Regions from separate parts of the Micromonospora yongxingensis genome, predicted to be linked through region 3. Evidence: riboswitches for the same ligand, from Rfam matches in the RefSeq annotation. Region 3 holds a riboswitch; each other region holds the start of a gene.
What was found. A riboswitch is a leader RNA that binds a small molecule or an ion and turns the genes downstream of it on or off. The one in region 3 is predicted to bind S-adenosylmethionine.
Positions count from the first base shown of each region.

Region 1: linked by a shared signal. The riboswitch ahead of ACTWLT_RS01370 (aminotransferase class V-fold PLP-dependent enzyme) and the one ahead of ACTWLT_RS17185 (hypothetical protein) in region 3 are both predicted to bind S-adenosylmethionine.
Region 2: linked by a shared signal. The riboswitch ahead of thrC (threonine synthase) and the one ahead of ACTWLT_RS17185 (hypothetical protein) in region 3 are both predicted to bind S-adenosylmethionine.

Region 1 covers NZ_JBQXEO010000001.1:293,053-298,913, forward strand. Annotated here, with positions in the region: gene ACTWLT_RS01355 (DUF4031 domain-containing protein) at 1-41, shown strand, start outside; gene ACTWLT_RS01360 (HD domain-containing protein) at 13-669, opposite strand; gene ACTWLT_RS01365 (FUSC family protein) at 775-2,010, shown strand; gene ACTWLT_RS01370 (aminotransferase class V-fold PLP-dependent enzyme) at 2,031-3,296, opposite strand; SAM riboswitch class IV at 3,343-3,463, opposite strand; gene ACTWLT_RS01375 (PrsW family intramembrane metalloprotease) at 3,486-4,967, shown strand; gene ACTWLT_RS01380 (hypothetical protein) at 4,980-5,147, opposite strand; gene ACTWLT_RS01385 (GroES family chaperonin) at 5,241-5,579, opposite strand; gene ACTWLT_RS01390 (AI-2E family transporter) at 5,685-5,861, shown strand, end outside.
Region 2 covers NZ_JBQXEO010000001.1:271,759-277,619, reverse strand. Annotated here, with positions in the region: gene ACTWLT_RS01295 (hypothetical protein) at 1-894, shown strand, start outside; gene ACTWLT_RS01290 (GNAT family N-acetyltransferase) at 903-1,922, opposite strand; gene thrC (threonine synthase) at 2,234-3,520, opposite strand; SAM riboswitch class I at 3,532-3,667, opposite strand; gene ACTWLT_RS01280 (DMT family transporter) at 3,688-4,671, opposite strand; gene ACTWLT_RS01275 (ArsR/SmtB family transcription factor) at 4,763-5,068, shown strand; gene ACTWLT_RS01270 (DUF4232 domain-containing protein) at 5,376-5,861, shown strand, end outside.
Region 3 covers NZ_JBQXEO010000013.1:897-6,757, forward strand. Annotated here, with positions in the region: gene ACTWLT_RS17175 (hypothetical protein) at 702-1,589, shown strand; gene ACTWLT_RS17180 (TRM11 family SAM-dependent methyltransferase) at 1,582-2,586, shown strand; gene ACTWLT_RS17185 (hypothetical protein) at 2,537-3,139, opposite strand; SAM riboswitch class IV at 3,167-3,287, opposite strand; gene ACTWLT_RS17190 (oxidoreductase) at 3,646-4,485, opposite strand; gene ACTWLT_RS17195 (TetR/AcrR family transcriptional regulator) at 5,281-5,826, opposite strand.

The DNA of each region.
Region 1 (5,861 bases), on a different contig from region 3:
CGAAGCATCTGGTCAGCGCGCCGGCGGCCCGGGTGGGTTGAGGGTGGCCAGCTCGCGGCGCAGGTTCGCCCGGGCCGACCGCTCCCACCGGTCGGCCAGCGGCGGCAACCGGAACAGGGCGGGCAGCTCCAGCAGATGTCTGAGCACCGCGGCCCGCCCCGCACGGAAGGCCGGCTCCGGCACGTGCGCGTACTCCCGGCGGATGGCCGCCGCGTAGCGGTCGTAGGTCGCCGGCTGGGCGGCCAGCACGGCGAGGTCCGCGTCGCAGAGCAGCGCGCCGTCGCGGTCGCCGGGGGCCACCACGTGCCCCGCGGTGAGCAGCACCAGCCGCTGCACCTCGGCCACCGCGGGCGCCGGCACCCCGAGCCCGGCGAGCAGACTCCCCGCCAGCGTGGCGCTGTCCCGTTCGTTGGCGTCGCCATCGGCCCGCGGGTCGTAGACCGCGTCGTGGCACCAGGCCGCCAGCCGGACCAGGTCCGCCCGGTCGGCAAGCCCGGCGTGCTCGTCGACCACGTCGAGCACGGCGGTCAGGTGGGCGACCGTGTGATAGTGCCGGTGCGGCTCCTGCCAGCGGGCGAGCAACTGCCGCCCGACCCGCGTCGAGCCGGCGCCGGGCCCAGCCCCGACGCCCCGGGCCGCCGCCCGCCACCGGTCCAGCAGATCGGTCACCGCCCGAGTCTGCCGCATCCGGCCGCAGCGCGGGAACGGCAGGATTCAGCGGCCCCGGCACGGGTAGTCGCGCCCATGGCTGTGGCCCGGGACAAGCGACCTCCGATGGTGCGGCGTACCCCGCTGCGCGAAGGACTGGTGGACGTCGACGGCGCCCGGATCGCGGAGGCCACCGAGGAACTGCGGCACCGCGGCCGAGCCACCCTGCACGACCGGCTGCACCGGGTGCGGATGGCTGGCGGGCTGGCCGTGCAGGCCGGGCTGGCGGCCGGGCTGGCGTACTTCATCTCGCACCGGCTGCTCGGCAACCCGCAGCCGGTGTTCGCGCCGATCTCCGCGGTCGGCACGCTGGCCGCGTCGGTCGGCCAGCGGTTCCGACGGACCGTGGAACTCATCGTCGGGGTGGGCATCGGGGTGGCCATCGGCGACCTCCTGATCTACCTGCTCGGCACCGGGGCGTGGCAGCTCGGCCTGGTGGTGACGGTCGCGATCCTGCTCACGATCTTCGCCGGGGCCAGCGTGGCCATCGTCATCCAGGCGGCGGCCACGGCGGTGCTGATCGTCACGCTGAGCCCGTCGACCCAGAACCTGGAGATCCCACGCTTCGTGGACGCGTTCCTCGGCGGTGGGATCGCGCTGCTGGTGACTGCGGTGCTGCTGCCACTGAACCCGCTCCGGGTGATCAATCGCGCCGCCCGGCCGGCGCTGGACCTGCTCGCCGCCCAACTCGACATGACCGCCGACGGGCTGCGCAAACGGGACCGCGCCACCGTCCAGCGGGCGCTCGAGCGGCTGCGCGACAACAAGGAGGAGCTGGCCACACTGGCCGAGGCGATCGAGGGCGCCAAGGAGACCGCGACCCTCTCCCCGGCCCGCTGGCACCGGCGGGACGAACTGACCCACTACGCGGAGGCCGCCGAGCCGATCGACCGGGCCATGCGCAACAGCGGCACGCTGATCCGCCGGTCCGTCACGCTGATCGAGGACGAGGAACCGGTGCCGGACCCGATGCCGGACGGGATCGGCCACCTCGCCGAATCGGTCCGGCTGCTCAAGCAGGAGTTCGCCGCGGGCGAGGAGCCGGAGAAGGCCCGGGAACGGTCGTTGCGGGCGGTCAGCGAGGCCGGCCGGGCGTACGGCGCCGGGGTCGGCTTCTCGGGCAGCGTGGTGATCGCCCAGATCCGGACCACGGCCAGTGACCTGCTGGTGGCCTCCGGAATCGAACAGGAGGAGGCGAACCGGTGGATCCGCACCGCCTTCGGGGAGCAGGAGCGGCCGATGGGTGAACCGGCCGAGCCGGGCGAGGGGCCGAAGCCCCCCACCGCTCCGCCGGTCGGCTGACCGGGGCGCGTCGTGCCGGCCTAGCCCAACGCGGCGAGCGCGGCGAGCAGCCGGTCCACCTGGGCCTGGGTGCTGCCCAGGCCGAGGCTGGCGCGCAGCGCGGTGGGCGGCAGGTCCCGCCGGCCGGTACGCCCCGCCGCCTCGCTGAGCAGCCGCCGGGCCAGCGGGTGGGCGCAGAACAGCCCGTCCCGCACCCCGATCCGGTGCTCGGCGGCCAGCCGGGCGGCCACCTCGGCGGAGTCCCACCCGGCGACCACGAACGAGACGATGCCGACCCGGGGCGCGTCCGGGCCGAAGGTGCGCAGTTCCACCACGTGCGGCAGGGCGGCGAGGCCCGTGCGCAGCCGTGCCAGCAGCGCCTGCTCGTGGGCGGCCAGCGCGGCGCGGTCCGCGTCGTCCAGTGCTGCGCACACCGCGGCCAGCGCCACCGCGCCGACCAGGTTGGGGGTGCCGCCCTCGTGCCGTGCCGGCCCGGTCGCCCAGGTCACGTCGTGGGTGGCCGGCCCGACGTGGCTGGTGGCACCCCCACCCGCCAGGTACGGAGGCGCGGCGTCCAGCCAGTCCGCCCGGCCGATCAGCACGCCGGCGCCGAACGGCGCGTACAGCTTGTGGCCGGAGACGGCCACGTAGTCCACGTCGAGCGCGAGCAGGTCGACCGGGGCGTGCGGGGCGAGCTGCGCGGCGTCCAGGGCGATCCGTGCCCCGTGCCGGTGGGCCACCCGGGCCAGTTCGGTGACCGGCCACCGCTCGCCGGTCACGTTGCTCGCTCCGGTCACCGCGACCAGCACCGGCTGCGCCGGGTTGCTGTCCCGGCGCAGCTCGGTGAGGGCGGCGGCGAGGGCGCGTACCGCCCCGGCGGGGTCGCTGGGCACCGGCAGCCGGACCGAGCCGCGCGGCCAGGGCAGCAGGTTGGCGTGGTGCTCGCCGGCGAAGGTGACCACCGTCGTGCCGGCCGGCACCGCCCGGGCCAGCAGGTTGAGCGCGTCGGTGGTGTTGCGGGTGAAGATCACGTGATCGTCGGCGCGGGCGCCGAAGAAGTCGCCCACCGTCTGCCGGGCACGCTCGTAGGCCAGCGTGCAGTGCCGGGACAGCGCACCCGCACCGCGATGGACGCTGGCGTACCAGGGCAGCAGTTCGGCCACCGCGTCGGCGGCGGCCCGCGCGCACGGCGCGCTGGCCGCGTAGTCGAGGTTGATCTCGCCCGGCACGCCGAGCACGTCGAGCGGCGCCGGCGCGGACGCGACGGCGGACGGGATGGGAAGCGAGGGTGCGAGGGTGACGGACACGCCGGAACCTCCGGGGTCAGGGACCCCGGGTCTGGTGTCGGGACGGGGTCCGCGCTTGCCCAGCACGCCGATCGGGCTGGGCCCGGTCATCACCCGGGGCACCCCACCGCGAACTCGACGAGGGTTGCCGGCCAGCAAGCCGGGGCTTGACGCTGGCGCTCGTGACCTGCTGGCAGCATAGCGCTGCCGATGCGACCGAACCAGCCGGCGGCGGATGGCTACGCTGACCGCATGGCCGACACCCCGCCCGGTGCACCCCTGCCGTCGTCGCCGCCTACGCCCGCGGCTCCGTCCGCCGGCGAGGCGCCCCGGATGCCGCTGCGCCGACTGGGCTGGCGGCGGTTCCTGGTGCTGGCCGGGGTGGTGCTCTTCATCGCCGCGTGCGCGGTCTTCATGGTCTTCACGCTCGGCCAGTCGCTCGGCGTACGGGCGCTGCTGATCGGGGTGGTCGCCGCCATCCTGCCGGTGCCGGTGCTGGTCGCCTGCTTCCTCTGGCTGGACCGCTACGAGCCGGAGCCGCTGAAGTACCTCATCTTCTGCTTCGCCTGGGGAGCGTTCGTCTCCACCGCCGCCTCGCTCACGGTGAACGAGTTCGCCGCCGCGCGGTTCGACGACTGGGGGCTGCCGGCCGCCCTCACCGGCGTGCTGGTGGCGCCGTTCATCGAGGAGCTGACCAAGGCCCTCGGCCCGATCCTGCTGCTGGTGTTCCGTCGCCGTGAGTGGTCCGGGATCACCGACGGCCTGGTCTACTGCGGGCTCTCCGCGGTCGGCTTCGCCATGGTGGAGAACATCCTCTACCTGGGCGGGTACGGCTACGCCGCCGGTGCCGACCGGTACGGCCCGGCCACCGGCACCCAGCAGGTCATCGCCATCTTCATCGTCCGGATCCTGCTGTTCGGGTTCGCCCACCCGCTCTTCACCTCGATGACCGGTGTGGGCCTGGGTGTCGCGGCCCGGACGGCCGACCGTCGGGTCCGTGTGCTCGCTCCGGTCGCCGGCCTGCTGCTTGCGATGATGTTGCACGGCACCTGGAACCTGCTGCCCACGCTGACCCAGGCCACCGGCGAAGCGGTGATCATGCTGTACGGCTTCCTGGGCCTGATGGTGCCGGTGTTCTTCGGGATGGTGGGGCTGGCGGTGTGGCTGCGTGCGTGGGAGGGGCGGCTCACCGAGCGGACGCTGCCGGACTACGTGCGCGCCGGCTGGCTGAGCCCGCCCGAGGTGGCCTCGCTGAGCAGCCTGGGCCGTCGGCACGCGGCCCGTACCTGGGCGCGCCGGGTGGCCGGGGACGCCGGGGTGCGGGCGATGCGGGGGTACCAGTTCGCCGCCACCCGGTTGGCCCTGCTGCGCGACGGGACGCTGCGCGGCCTGGACCGCAAGCCGGCCGACCTGGAGCGGACGGCCCGCGAGGAGCGGGAGCTGCTGGAGGCGATCACCTCGTACCGGTCGTTCTTCGTGGGTCGGGACCCGCAGGCTCCGGTCGGCGTCTGGGACGGCAGTCGCTACCACCTGCGCTTCCCGGACGGTTCCCAGCGTCCGGTGGCCGCGCCGGACGAGCCGGTGGTGCCGATCCCGGTGGTGCTGGCCGCGCCGCCGCCCCCCGTGGGGTACGCGCCGTCCGGCTGGCAGGGCCTGCGGCCGGCGGCGCCCTGGCCGCCCGGTCAACCCTGACGCGCCGGCGGCTCAGGTCATCAGGGTGGTGAGGAAGTCACCGAGGCCCTGGGCCATGGCGACCAGCGCCGCGCCGATCGCCTTGAACATCTGCGCGGCGCCGTCCGGCCGGAACGCCATGAAGTAGATCAGGAACGCGACGCTGCCCCAGGCCAACAGCTTCTTCACGAATACCGGCATCGTCCCTCCCCAGGGCCACGGTCGCCGGATGGCTTCCCGTCGTGCGCCGGGACAAACGGGCGTGCCGCCGGGGGCGGGTGGCCGGGGGAGCTGTCAGAGGTAGAGGCCGGTGGAGTCGTTCTCGATGCGCTCGGCGGCCACGGCGTGCACGTCGCGCTCCCGCAGCAGCACGTATCCGCGGCCGTGCAGCTCGACCTCGGAGCGGTCGTCCGGGTCGAAGAGCACCCGGTCGCCGGAGACGATGGCGCGGACGTTCGGCCCCACCCCGACGGCGGTGGCCCAGGCGAGGCGCTTGCCGACGGCGGCGGTGGCCGGGATGACGATGCCTGCGGTGGAGCGGCGCTCGCCTTCGCTGCCCTCCATGCGTACCAGCACCCGGTCGTGCAGCAGGCGGATCGGCAGGCCGGCGTCGAGATCCTGGTCGGCGGTCACGCCGGAGACGCTACCGTGTCGGCGGCGGCCGTCCGCCTGTGGTTACGCGCGAGGTGACCCGGGCAATGTGTGGCGGAACTGCCCTACGGTGTCGGAGACGGACGTATGCTGTCCGACCTGTCGCCGTGGGCGGACCGATTCTTCTGCCAGGAGGTGCGCTTGAGCCGCTTCGAGCGGGTACGCGGACGACTGCGCCGCGCCTACCAGTCAGGACGGGAGTCGGTTCGGGCCGACCGGAGCGAGTCGAACGACGTTCCGGAGCCCGCCCGGGTGGCCTCGCCC
Region 2 (5,861 bases), on a different contig from region 3:
CTGGTCCGGCGGGACTACCCGGAATCGTCACAGGTGCCCCCGGAGCGGGTCCGGGCCGTCCGCGACGCGATCGTGCGGGCCGGGCTGACGGAGCGGCTCGGGCGGCTGTTGTCCACCGCGTACGTGGTGCTGGTGCTGCTCACCCTGGCGGCGGCCGGACTGTCGGTCACCGGCCACGGGCCGGGTGTGCTCGCCCTCTGGCTCGGCGGCGAGTCACTGGCCCGTCCGGTGATCTTCGTGACCGACCTGGGCGCCCTGCTGATCGGCCTGTTCGCCCTGGTCCTCGCCGTGCTGGGACTCTTCGCCTACCGGTCCGGCGCGATCCGGCTGGTCGGGGTGCTCTGGCAACTGGCCACCTTCTGGCCACGCGCCGCGCACCCGCTCGCCCCGCCCTGCTACGTCGAGCGGGCGATCCCCGAGCTGACCCGCCGGATCAGGCAGCTGACCGCCGACGGGAACGGGGTGGTGCTCTCCGGGCAGAGCCACGGCAGCGTGCTGGCCGCGGTGACCGTCCTCCAGCTTCCGGACGACTGCCGCCGGAGGGTCGCCCTGCTCACCTACGCCACCCCGCTCGGGAACCGGTACCGCCGCGTCTTCCCCGCGTACGTCAGCGACGAGATGTTGTGCGAGGTCGGCAACCGGTTGTCCTGGCGGTGGATCAACCTCTGGCGCTACACCGACGCGGTGGGTGGGCCGGTGTTCGCCCCGTTCCCCGGCGGACCCGACGACCCGGCCGCCCGGGTCGACCGCCGGGTACGGGATCCGAAGGGCCTGCTCATCCCGCCGACCGACACCGTGCCGCCCCCGGTGCGGGGTCACACGTTCACCCCGGACGAGGACTTCCACGCCGCGGTCAGCGAGTTGGTCGGGCGGTTGGACCGGCCGGACGGCTGACCGGCGGGTCAGAGCGTGAGCTGCCAGTTGTTCCAGGAGTCCACCGGGCGGAAACCGAGCCGCTCGTTGATCGCCACCATGTAGCTGTTGCTGGCCGCGTTGAACGTGTCGATGACGCGGACCTCCTGCTCGTGGGTGAGCAGATGGTGCAGGTTCTCAATCTTGGCGAGCAGGCCGAGCCGGTGCCCACGGTGGGCCGGGTCGACGATGGTGATCTGCTGGAACGCGTGCCAGTCGGCGGAGGCGCCCACGTCGAGCAGCGTCCAGGCGACCAACCGGCCGGACTCCTCGTGGCGTACCCCGAGGTGGTAGCGCCGCCGGCCCCTGGCGTCCAGAGCGCGTTCGGTGCCGCGGATCCGCTCGGCGTCCACCTGCTCCGGTTCCCACTGCACGTCGCCCATGGGCGCGTCCATCAGCAGCCGGCCGTCCAGGTAGGCGACGTCCGCCACGTACTCCTGCGGGGTCGCGCCCTGCCAGCAGACCGACTGGTAACCCTCGGCCAGCGCGTGGGCCTCGGCCAGGGCCGCCCTCAGCGCGACCCGGTCGATGGCGGCGACCTCCAGCCGGCGACGCACCTCGGCCAGCGCGGAGTGGGCTCCGGTCGCGGCGGCGAACGCGTCACCCGCCCCCGTCCGGGCCGGCCCGTCCGGCAGCGCCGAGACGGTCATGGCGACCACCCGCTTGCGCCCGTGCTCGCGCAGCAGGCGCACCCCGTACTCGTGCAGTGCCCGGCCGACGCCCCGCCGCCGCAGCTCGGGATGCACCACCAGCTCGGCGGTGGCGTTGTCGGTGTTGTCGAGCTGGGGCAGGTCCAGCTGGAGGTAGCCGGCCGGGACGCCGTCGAGCCGGGCCAGGGCCCAGAGCGTGGCGGTGCCGGGCATCGGCGTGTGGAAGAACGCGTCGAAGCGCCGCCGGCAGAACGGCGGGAAGTCCGGCAGGTCGGCGTCGTTGGCCGCCGCGCCGATCCGGTACGCCTCGTCGACCGCGGCCCGGTCGGCGCCGTCGAACGACGCGATGGTGATGCTCATGCCGCCGAGCGTGCACCGGGAAAAACGATCGGGCCAGCGAATTATTTCGCTGGCCCGATCGGACGTGGTCGGGAGGGGCACTCGCACAACGCCTCCGGCGTTGGGTCGCAAGAACTTCAAAAGTCTTCGGCGAAATGCCCTCCCGCACGGAGCATCTTGCGCCGTCCGGTTCCTGTCGTCAAGTCCAGAGCGGCGGGTTTTCCACACTCAACGCGAAAAGCCAGTTACCCGGCGGATCGGCCTGATCCCCCTTCCGGGTGATCCTCCCTCGTCCGTCGAGCCCGCTGACCCGTCGCGGCGGTCAGGTGCGGTCAGCCGAGGAGGCCGGCGTCGCGAGCGGCGCGGAGGGAGGGCTTGATGTGGTGGGTCGGGCCGACCTGCCCGGCTACCGCGTCGATGGTCTTCAGGCCCTCGCCGGTGTTGAACACGACGGTTTCCGCCGCCGGGTCGAGCCGACCGGACTCGACCAGCTTGCGCAGCACCGCCACGGTGACGCCGCCCGCGGTCTCCGCGAAGACGCCGGTGGTCCGGGCCAACTGGCGGATGCCGGCGCGGATCTCGTCGTCGTCGGCGTACTCCATCCAGCCGCCGGTGCGGCGGACGGCCTCCAGGGCGTAGAGGCCGGCGGCCGGGTCGCCGATGTTGAGCGACTTGGCGATGCCGGTGGGCTTGACCGGGGTGATCGTGTCGGTGTCGGCGTGCAGGGCCGTGGCGATCGGGTTGCAGCCGGCGGACTGGGCGCCGAAGACCTTCCAGCCGCCGGCCGGCGCCTCGACCAGACCGATCTCGACCAGCTCGGAGAACGCCTTGTCAATCTTGGTGAGCAGCTCGCCACTGGCCATCGGGATGACCACCTGCGCCGGGATCCGCCAGCCGAGCTGCTCGGCCACCTCGTAGCCGAGCGTCTTGGAGCCCTCCGCGTAGTACGGCCGGACGTTGACGTTGACGAACGCGGTGTCCTCGAACTCGTCGGTCTCCACCAGCTCGCCGCAGAGCCGGTTCACGTCGTCGTACGAGCCGTCGATGGCGACCAGCTCGCCGCCGTAGACCGCGGTGGTGATGACCTTGCCCTGCTCCAGGTCACTGGGGATGAAGACCACCGAGGGCACCCCGGCGCGGGCGGCGTGCGCGGCCACCGAGTTGGCCAGGTTGCCGGTGGAGGCGCAGGCGAACCGGTTGAAGCCGAGCGCCCTCGCGGCGGTCAGCGCCACCGACACGACCCGGTCCTTGAACGAGTGGGTCGGGTTGGCGCTGTCGTCCTTGACCCAGAGCGGCGCGGTGATGCCCAGTTCGGCGGCGAGGTGCGGGGCCGCCACCAGCGGGGTGAGCCCCGGGTTGAGGGTGACCCGGGTGGACGGTTCCTGGCCGGCGGGCAGCAGCGCGGCGTACCGCCAGATGTTGTCCGGGCCGGCCTCGATCTGCTCACGGGTGACGGTGGCCAGGGCGGCGGTGTCGTAGTCGACCTCCAGCGGCCCGAAACACTCGTAACAGGCGTGCTGGGCGGCGAGCGGGTAGCGGGCCGAACAGGCGCGGCAGACCAGGGCGCGGGCGGGGCTGGCGGAGGTGTCGATGCCGGAGGCGGCGAACGTCGACGTCATGTCGAGGAGTCCTCTCATCTTTCCCCGCATCGCACGGTGCGGCGGGGACGGAATTGGCACCTGCCCCGCGGGTCGCTCAGCGGTGAGCGCGCGGGGTGGTTGCCGGGGCGTCGTCGGGCCGTATCCCTCAGCCCCTCTGGATGAGGTATGCAGTTGTGCCGTCGAGTCTAGGCAACGCCGCGCGCTGTGGCCACCGCGGCTACGGGGTCGACCACCGCCACCGGGTCCGTGACCGCGGTCGGTTGGGGCAGCGACGGGGCGCCGCTGCGGACCCGGGTGGCGAGGTTCGCGGCGACCAGCGCGGCGATGGTGACGGCGGCCCCGACCAGCTCGACCGGCTCCGGCCGGTAGCCGCGGGCGATCTGCACCGCGAACGTGGTCACCGGGACCAGGTTCATGAACAGGGCGGCGTTGGCGGCTCCGAGCCGCTGCACGCCGGTGTTCCAGGCCAGCACCGCGATGACGGCGGCCACGATCACGGCGTACGCCAACTGCGGGGCGACCGCCACGAGGTCGGCGGCGGCCGGCGCGTGCTGCCATCCGATGCCGTCGGCGAGCACGCTCGCGGCCAGCATGGCGGCCGTGCCGGCGACGGCGGTCAGGGTGGTGTAGCGCAGCGGGGACCAGGTGCCGAACCGGCCGGCACCGTGGGTGTAGATGGCCCAGCCCAGCACCGCGCCGATCATCATCAGCCCGCCGACGCCGAACTGACCGAGCCCGGTCAGGCTCCCGCGCGTGATCACCAGTCCGACGCCGAGGAGCGCCACCAGGGAGAGGACCAGCAGGAGGGGCTTCGGGCGTACGCCGTCGCGCGCCCAGCGGACCAGTTGGGTGATCACCGGGGTGGTGGCCACGAACAGGGCGATCTGCTGCGGGGCCGCGTGTTCGAGCGCCAGGTTGGTGAGCAGGTTGAATCCGGCGAAGCCGACCACACCGAGCACCGCCACCTCGACGGCCCGACCGCCGAGTCGCAGCGCGCCGGCGCCCTCGCGGAGCAGCAGGATGGTGACCAGGACGAGGGCGGCCAGCAGGTAGCGGGCGGTGGTCAGGTTGAGCGGGTCCACCCGGGTCAGCGCGCTGGCCAGCACGGGGAACATCACTCCCCAGCTCAGCGCGGCCAGCAGCGGAAAGGCGGCGGCACGGGATCGCATCGTCAGCTCCAATGTTCGAGTATCTTCGAACCAACGACACCGACCCTAGGGGGATGTTCGACGATTGTCGAACAACGGTTACACTGGTCACATGGAGCCGCACGAACCCGATCTGGCCGACGTACCGGTCACCGCCGTGCTGGCCGCACTCGCCGACGACGTGCGGCTACAGATCGTGCGGGCTCTCGCCGAGGGCGGCGAGCGCTCCTGCGGCACCTTCGAGTTCGGCGTCTCCAAGGCGACCCGCAGCCACCACCTCAAGGTGCTGCGCGAGGCCGGCCTGACCCGCACCCGGGCCGCCGGCACCAGCCGTTACGTCCGGCTCCGCCGGGACGAGCTGGACCGCCTCTACCCCGGCCTGCTGAACGCCCTCCTCGACCCCCGCACCCCTGCCTGACGCCATGTCAGGCTCGCTCGCGCGGCGACGGTCCTCGCGCTGCGCACCGTTGGGCACCGTGCTCTAGAGCTGAATCGTTTGCGACATCGCCAGGGCACCGGAGCGGGTTCCCGACCCGCCACGCCGCCTCGCTCGCATGATCCACTCCGGGTCAGCGATGTTGCGCGTCCAGGTGACTGGGACACCGCGACGGCCGCGCGGAAGCGGATCACCAGGCGAGCGATGTCCCAGACGATTCAGCTCCAAAGGTTGCACCCGGAGCCGGGCCGGACGGCGGCGGGACGCTGACGTGAGCGATGATCGGCGGGTGATTTCGCGAGGCACGGCAGCACGGCGACGCACGATCCCCGGCGCGGCGGTCGCGACGGCTCTCCTGCTCGGCGCCTGTGCTCCCGCCGACCACCGAGGCCAGGCCGGGGACGCCACGAGCCCGCCGCCCGGGCGCACGACCGCGCCCAGTCCGACGCCCTCGGCGTACGTGAGCCCGCCGTTCTGGTGCCCGGAGTCGGGCGTGCGGATCCGGTCGAGGGGATCGGACGCCGCCATGGGGCTGCGCGCACTCGGCCTGGAGCTGGTCAACTGCGGCGACCGCCCCTACCGGATCGAGGGACACCCGTCGCTGCGCGTGCTGGACGAGGACCGCAAGCCGATCATCCTGCGCGTGCTGCCCGGGGCGAAGGAGATCACCGCTGGCTTCGACCAGCCGCCCCGCGAGGTCGTCCTCGGTCCTGGTGAACGGGCCGTCGCCACCGTCCTCTGGCGCAACCTGGTCACCGATTCGACCGTGGTGGCC
Region 3 (5,861 bases):
GAGAAAGTCGTCGAGGATCCGCTGGGCGCGTTCGCCTAGGCGTGATGGCACCGATTGCGCCACGACAACCTCACGGCCCTCTGACAGCGCAGGCCATAATCTCGGCGACGCGCTGTCCGCGCCGGCCCGACCACCTGACGACACCCGGCGCCGGCCTTGACGGCGGTCTGACAAACCGCCGCTGACCTGCGAGTAGATACCTGCATGTCGCTGTTGGCGGGCCCGGTGTCGTCAGGCCTGGGGAGCCCGGTCGAGCTCGCCATGAGCGTCTGACAGTGGCCTGACGGACGAGCGGGCCACCGCGACTGCGTCTGACAGCTGCCCACTGTCAGACAGCCTCGGTCGGACAGCGACGCGGGTGGCACCCCTGTCGGTCACGGCGACACCCCGGCCACGGACCGCGGCTGGCAGTGACACCGTCCCGGATGACACGACGCCGCGGCGCTGTCCTCGCCGACATGGCATGACAGCGCGCGCGCCGCGCGGGCATCTGTCACGGAGCGGGCCACGCTCTGTCAGTGCCGGCCACGCCGGTGCGGCGCTGCTCTGACAGCACCGGGGCGACCGACGTCGCGGACCGCGACAGTGCTCCGCAGACGGCACTGTCAGTCCTCTGTCAGATCGAGGGGTCTCCGCTAGAGCTGACAAGCGCCGGTTTGAGGATGTCAGCGCACCACGGCGCGGCGCGGAGCCGACACCACATGAGCGAGCACACGCCGCACCGCCCCGACCCTGCCCGCCCGGCCGACCCGCACGATGTCGACCCGACCCTGATCGACCTGATCGCCGGCGACCCGCCGGTGCCGGTCACCGTGTGGCGCACCGCCCGTACCGAGACCGACGCCGGCCGCAGCGTCGGCGCCCGACTGGCCTACCGGCTCGTGGCCGCCTACAGCCGCCCCGGTGAGGTGGTCGTCGACCTTACCGGCGACCACGCCCTGGCAGCCGTCTGCCGCACGGGCGGCCGCCGGCACCACCCGGGCTGGTTCACCGACGCGTCCAGCCTGATCATCGGACCCGCCACTCCGCCGGGCCGCCCCGACCCAGCCACCCTCTCCCACGACGGCGACCTGCCGGACATGAGCGCCTGGTTCGGTGACGACCTCACCGACACCGACCTGCCCAGCGCCACGGCCCCCGCCGCACCCAATTCCGCATCCCTGGCTGAGGCGACCAGCCTGGTCGTAGCCAGCTGGCCCCTCGACCCCACCGACACGACCAACCGGATCCGGCTGGCGTGGCTACTGACCGCCTGCGCCAGGCTGCTGTGCCCCGGCGGCTGCCTCGTCCTCGTCGTCACCGTCCCCACCACCAGTTCCCAGCCCGAGGACTTCACCCCGGTCGCCACCGCCGCCGCGTCGGTCGGCCTGGGCTACCTGCAGCACATCGTCGCCGTCGCTGCGGACACCGACGGCGACGCGTTCGTCTACCACCTCACCGACGAGGAACTGCTCACCCTCGCCCAGCAGGCCGGCGAGCAGGACTGGGCGGTGTCGCACCTGCGGGTGCACGCCGACCTGCTCGTCTTCAGCCAGCACCACATCTCCGCACCCCACGCCCGGCGGAAGGGTGGTGGCAACCGTGGCTGAGTATTCCCACCACTCCGGCCCGGACGAGCCGATCCCGACCGGCGCCGCCAGCGGACAGCATCGCACCTACGAGGGCCGCCACCGAGCCGACGGCGAACGGCACATTGACGGTCTGTCGGTGTGGGCCACCGCCCAACAGACAGGTCCGGTGCAACGCCGCGGCCGGTACGTGGCCGAGTCCGTCAAGCACCCTGCCCGGATGCTCCCAGCGATCGCCGCCCACGCCGTGCACGCCTACACCCAGCCCGGCGACCTCGTGCTCGACCCAATGTGCGGGATCGGCACGACCCTCGTCGAGACCGTGCACGCCGGCCGCGACGCCATCGGCGTGGAGTACGAATCTCGCTGGTCCGACATCGCTGATGCGAACATCAGCCACGCCCACACCCAGGGCGCCACCGGCCGCGGCTCCGTCCTTCGCGGTGACGCCACCCGGCTGCGGTCCCTGCTACCGGCCGCACTCACCGGACAGGTCGCCCTCGTGGTCACCTCACCGCCGTACGGGCCTACCGTCCACGGCCTTGTCCGGCCCGGCATCGACGGGGTGGCGAAGTTCGACAACGCCTACAACGACGGCACCGACAAGGGCAACCTCGCGTACCGCGACCTCACCGGCCTCACCGACGGGTTCGCGCAGATCCTCGCCGGCTGCGCCGACCTGCTGCGCCCCGGCGGCACCGTGGTGGTCACCGCCCGGCCGTGGCGCAAAAACGGTCAGCTTGTCGACCTGCCCTCCGCCGTCATCGCCGCCGGCGTCCGCGCGGGCCTGGTACCGACCGAGCGGTGCGTGGCCCTCCTGGCGGCAGTCCGCGACGGGCAGCTCGTTGCCCGACCGTCGTTCTTCCAACTCCAAGCCGTACGGAAGGCACGCGCTGCCGGTAGCCCGCTGCACCTGATCACCCACGAGGATGTCCTGATCTTCACAAAGGTCCTGCCCGGACCGGCGATCAACGAGCGGTGGACAGGAACTCGGTCTGGGCCTGCCGGAGGCTGCTGAGGTCGTGGGGGACCGGCATGACGCCGTAGCGGTCGAAAGCGTCGACGCTCGCTCCGAGCGAGGGCGGCCATCTTCGCTGCCACTCGGTCAGCGGCACGCTCGAAGCGGCCACGCGAAGTGGCTCGGCGAGCCGGTCGAACTCCACCTGCTGCCACTCGCGCAGCCCGTTGCAACGCCGCACGGAGGCCACCAGCGAGGCGGCGACCTCGGTGGTCGTGGCCGTCTGCGGCTGGACCACGTCGCCGTTCATGAGCGAGTGCCGGCCCAGCGGCAGTGCGGCGCGGTGGCCGTACCGTTCCCCGACGACCTGCGAGACGTGTCGGCAGGTTTCGCAGGCCAGCCACGACCACCGGGTTCGGGTGGTCACCGTGTCTCGGACGCACAACACGCACAGGTCGAGGTCACTTGAGATGTCCTGCCCCTGCCACTGCTGCTCCCACTCCGGCGTACGCGGCTGGCAGCGGCACCGCTGCCCGCGCGGCGCGCCATCGCGGAGGTGCCCGCAGGCCAGGCAGACCGCGAAAGCAGCCAGGTCCAGCTCTCCGAATGGCACGGTGAACTCGCCTTCCGGTGCCCGAGGCACCCGCTCTTGCCGTACCGCAGCTTGCGGCCGGCCTGGTCTTCCCCCGGAGGCACCGTGCGCGGGTGGCGCGGTTGCCGGGTCAGCAAGCCGGGAGGCTTGACGCTGACCACTCTTGACGCCCAGGAGCATAAAGATCAGCGATGTCGAGAGCAACCCGGGCAACACATGACGGAGACCTGAGCCGACGGCGGTCGGCGATGGCCGAACTATCCGTCGGCGGTGATTCGGAGCCGGGCAAGCAGGTCGGCGACTTCCCGGGTCAGCTCATGATCTGGGGTACGCCAACCGCGCCACCGGGTCATCCAAACCCAGAGGCCGACCGCGTTGTGGGGCATGGTCAGGCGCTCGGCGTTCCTGCGGCCGGACGTACAGAGCACGTCCGGCCGCAGGAACGCGGAAACCTAGACCGGGAGTCCGACAACCCCGGCCCGGCAGTAGGAATCAAGCCGGCCAGGCTCAGCCACACGCACAGCGTGTCAGGACGCTGCGGTCGACCGGCTCAGCTCTTCCCAAGCGGTCAGGTCGGCTAGACGCGATTCGAGCTCGGCGCGGAGCCCGTCGACCGCGTCACCACCCAGCGCGAGTCGAAGGGGCGGATTGTCGCTGTCAACCGCGGTGACAATGGCAGCCGCGGCCTTGGCGGGGTCGCCTTCCTCGGAGCCTTGCATCGCGTTGACGTAGCTGCGGAACGCCCCGGCGGTCCCACTGTAGGCGTCGATGACCGATGACTCGGTCTTGTTGCTGTTGATCTGGGTGCGGAATGATCCCGGTTCCACCATCAGGACTCGCACCCCAAGTGGGGCGACTTCTCCCGCCAGTGTCTGTGACAAGCCTTCCAGGGCGAACTTTCCGGCATGGTAGGCCCCGAAGGCATGGAAGCTTGTCTGTCCACCCATCGAGCTCATCTGCACGATCGTTCCGCTGCCCCGCTCGCGCATACTTGGCAGTACAGCCTTCGTTGTCTCGGCGGCGCCGAAGAACAGAACCTCCATCTGCTCGCGCAGCTGTTGCATGGTGATTTCCTCGACGGCGCCCATCATGAGGAATCCGGCGTTGTTGACAAGGACGTCGATCCGGCCGAATAGTGCCAGCGTCGACTTTACCGCGACCTGAATCGAGTCGGGATCGGTGACGTCCAGAGCGCAGGTGCTGACCTGCCCGTTGCCGAGATCGGCAAGGTCTTGAAGAGTTTCGGGACGGCGCGCTGTCGCCATCACCCGGTCACCCGCCGCCACTGCGGCGCGCACAATCTCACGGCCGAAACCGCTTGAGCATCCTGTAATAAGCCACACGCGGCCCTGGGTCTGATCTGTCATGTCTTTGCTTCCTGATCGGTGCCGGTTCTCTGTAACTGCTTGCGAGAACCATCCTCACCACCGGCGCGCGGATCGTCCAACACTCGCTTCCTGTAGCAGTTACAGGCTGCTCCTGTGACCCCCACTGAGCTGGGTAAAGTGCGCTACTTTCTTGCCCTGGCACGCGCAATAGGTCTCATATTGGCGGCTGCCCTGGTGATTCCCCCAGCGCGCCGCCCGTTCCCGACGCCCGCAGCGCTGGATCGCGCCGAGCAGGTCGTCGCAACCATGGGACAAGCCGTACGTGGCGAGGTCGGCTAACCCGGAGTCCCATGGCGACCGACGCCCACCTCACCCTGACGCGCTTTCGACGAGGCGCCGATTTCATGGCAATGGAAAGCGACAACAGGATCAGACTGTGGCTGCGACAGCAAAAGGTTGTTGGACGCGGCAGACCTCTTTGAGGAGCATTTGTTGTGCCGGCCGCTGGACGGTTCAGGATGCCAAGGGGCGAGGCATGACGACCGAGAACTCCGGTTCGTGCCGGCTAATCAACTTGATGCCGGACACCGGGCCGGCGGGCCCCCGCGAAGGCTGCGCCAGCCACATGCGCGACGGTTGGTGGTGCCAGGCAACTGCGCCCTGGGCGTCGACACGGTCGACGGGCCGCACGCCCAATTCGAATCCGCAGGCCGACCCCATTGCCAAGAGCGCCTGCGGGGACAGGGCCCTGGCGTTCACCCGCCGCCAACAGCGTCGGGGCGGGTCGCCGCCGAGGTGTCCGCGCGGCTGCGCCTCCTCGGGCGCGGGCGAGGGTCAGGCTCTGCCGAGGCCGTTGAGGAACGTGTCCACGACGACGTCGGCCGCCTGCGGGGGCGCCAGGTCGGGGAACTGATGGGCAGCACTGGCCACCAGTTGGTCGAGGACCGCCCGCACCCATTCCAGGGGCACGTCCGAGCGCAGGAAGCCTTCATCGACGGCACGTTGGAGGAAGTCATTCAGCCGTTCGCTCTGGCCCTGACGCCGTTGGCGCGCGTCAGGGTTCTGCTGCATCAAGCGGGCCGTGTCGACCGGCCACTCACGGCTGACGGGGATGATGCCCTCCGCGTAGCGGTGCAGTGCGACCGGCACCGGCGCCTCCGTGAGTCGCGCCTCGTCTAGGACCTGTTCGGTGGAGTCGAGTTTCGCCTGGAATACGGCTGTGAGGAGGGCTTCCCGGCTGACGAAGCGCCGATGGACAGTGGTGCGGTCCACCCCCGCCGCGTTGGCGATGGCTGCCACGGACGTGCTCGGATCCTCAGCCAGCAGTCGGGCACCCGTGCGCAGGACCGCCGACAGATTGCGTGCGGCATCAGCTCTCATAGTCTCCCCGACCCTATCACTGCGGCGTTTTGAAC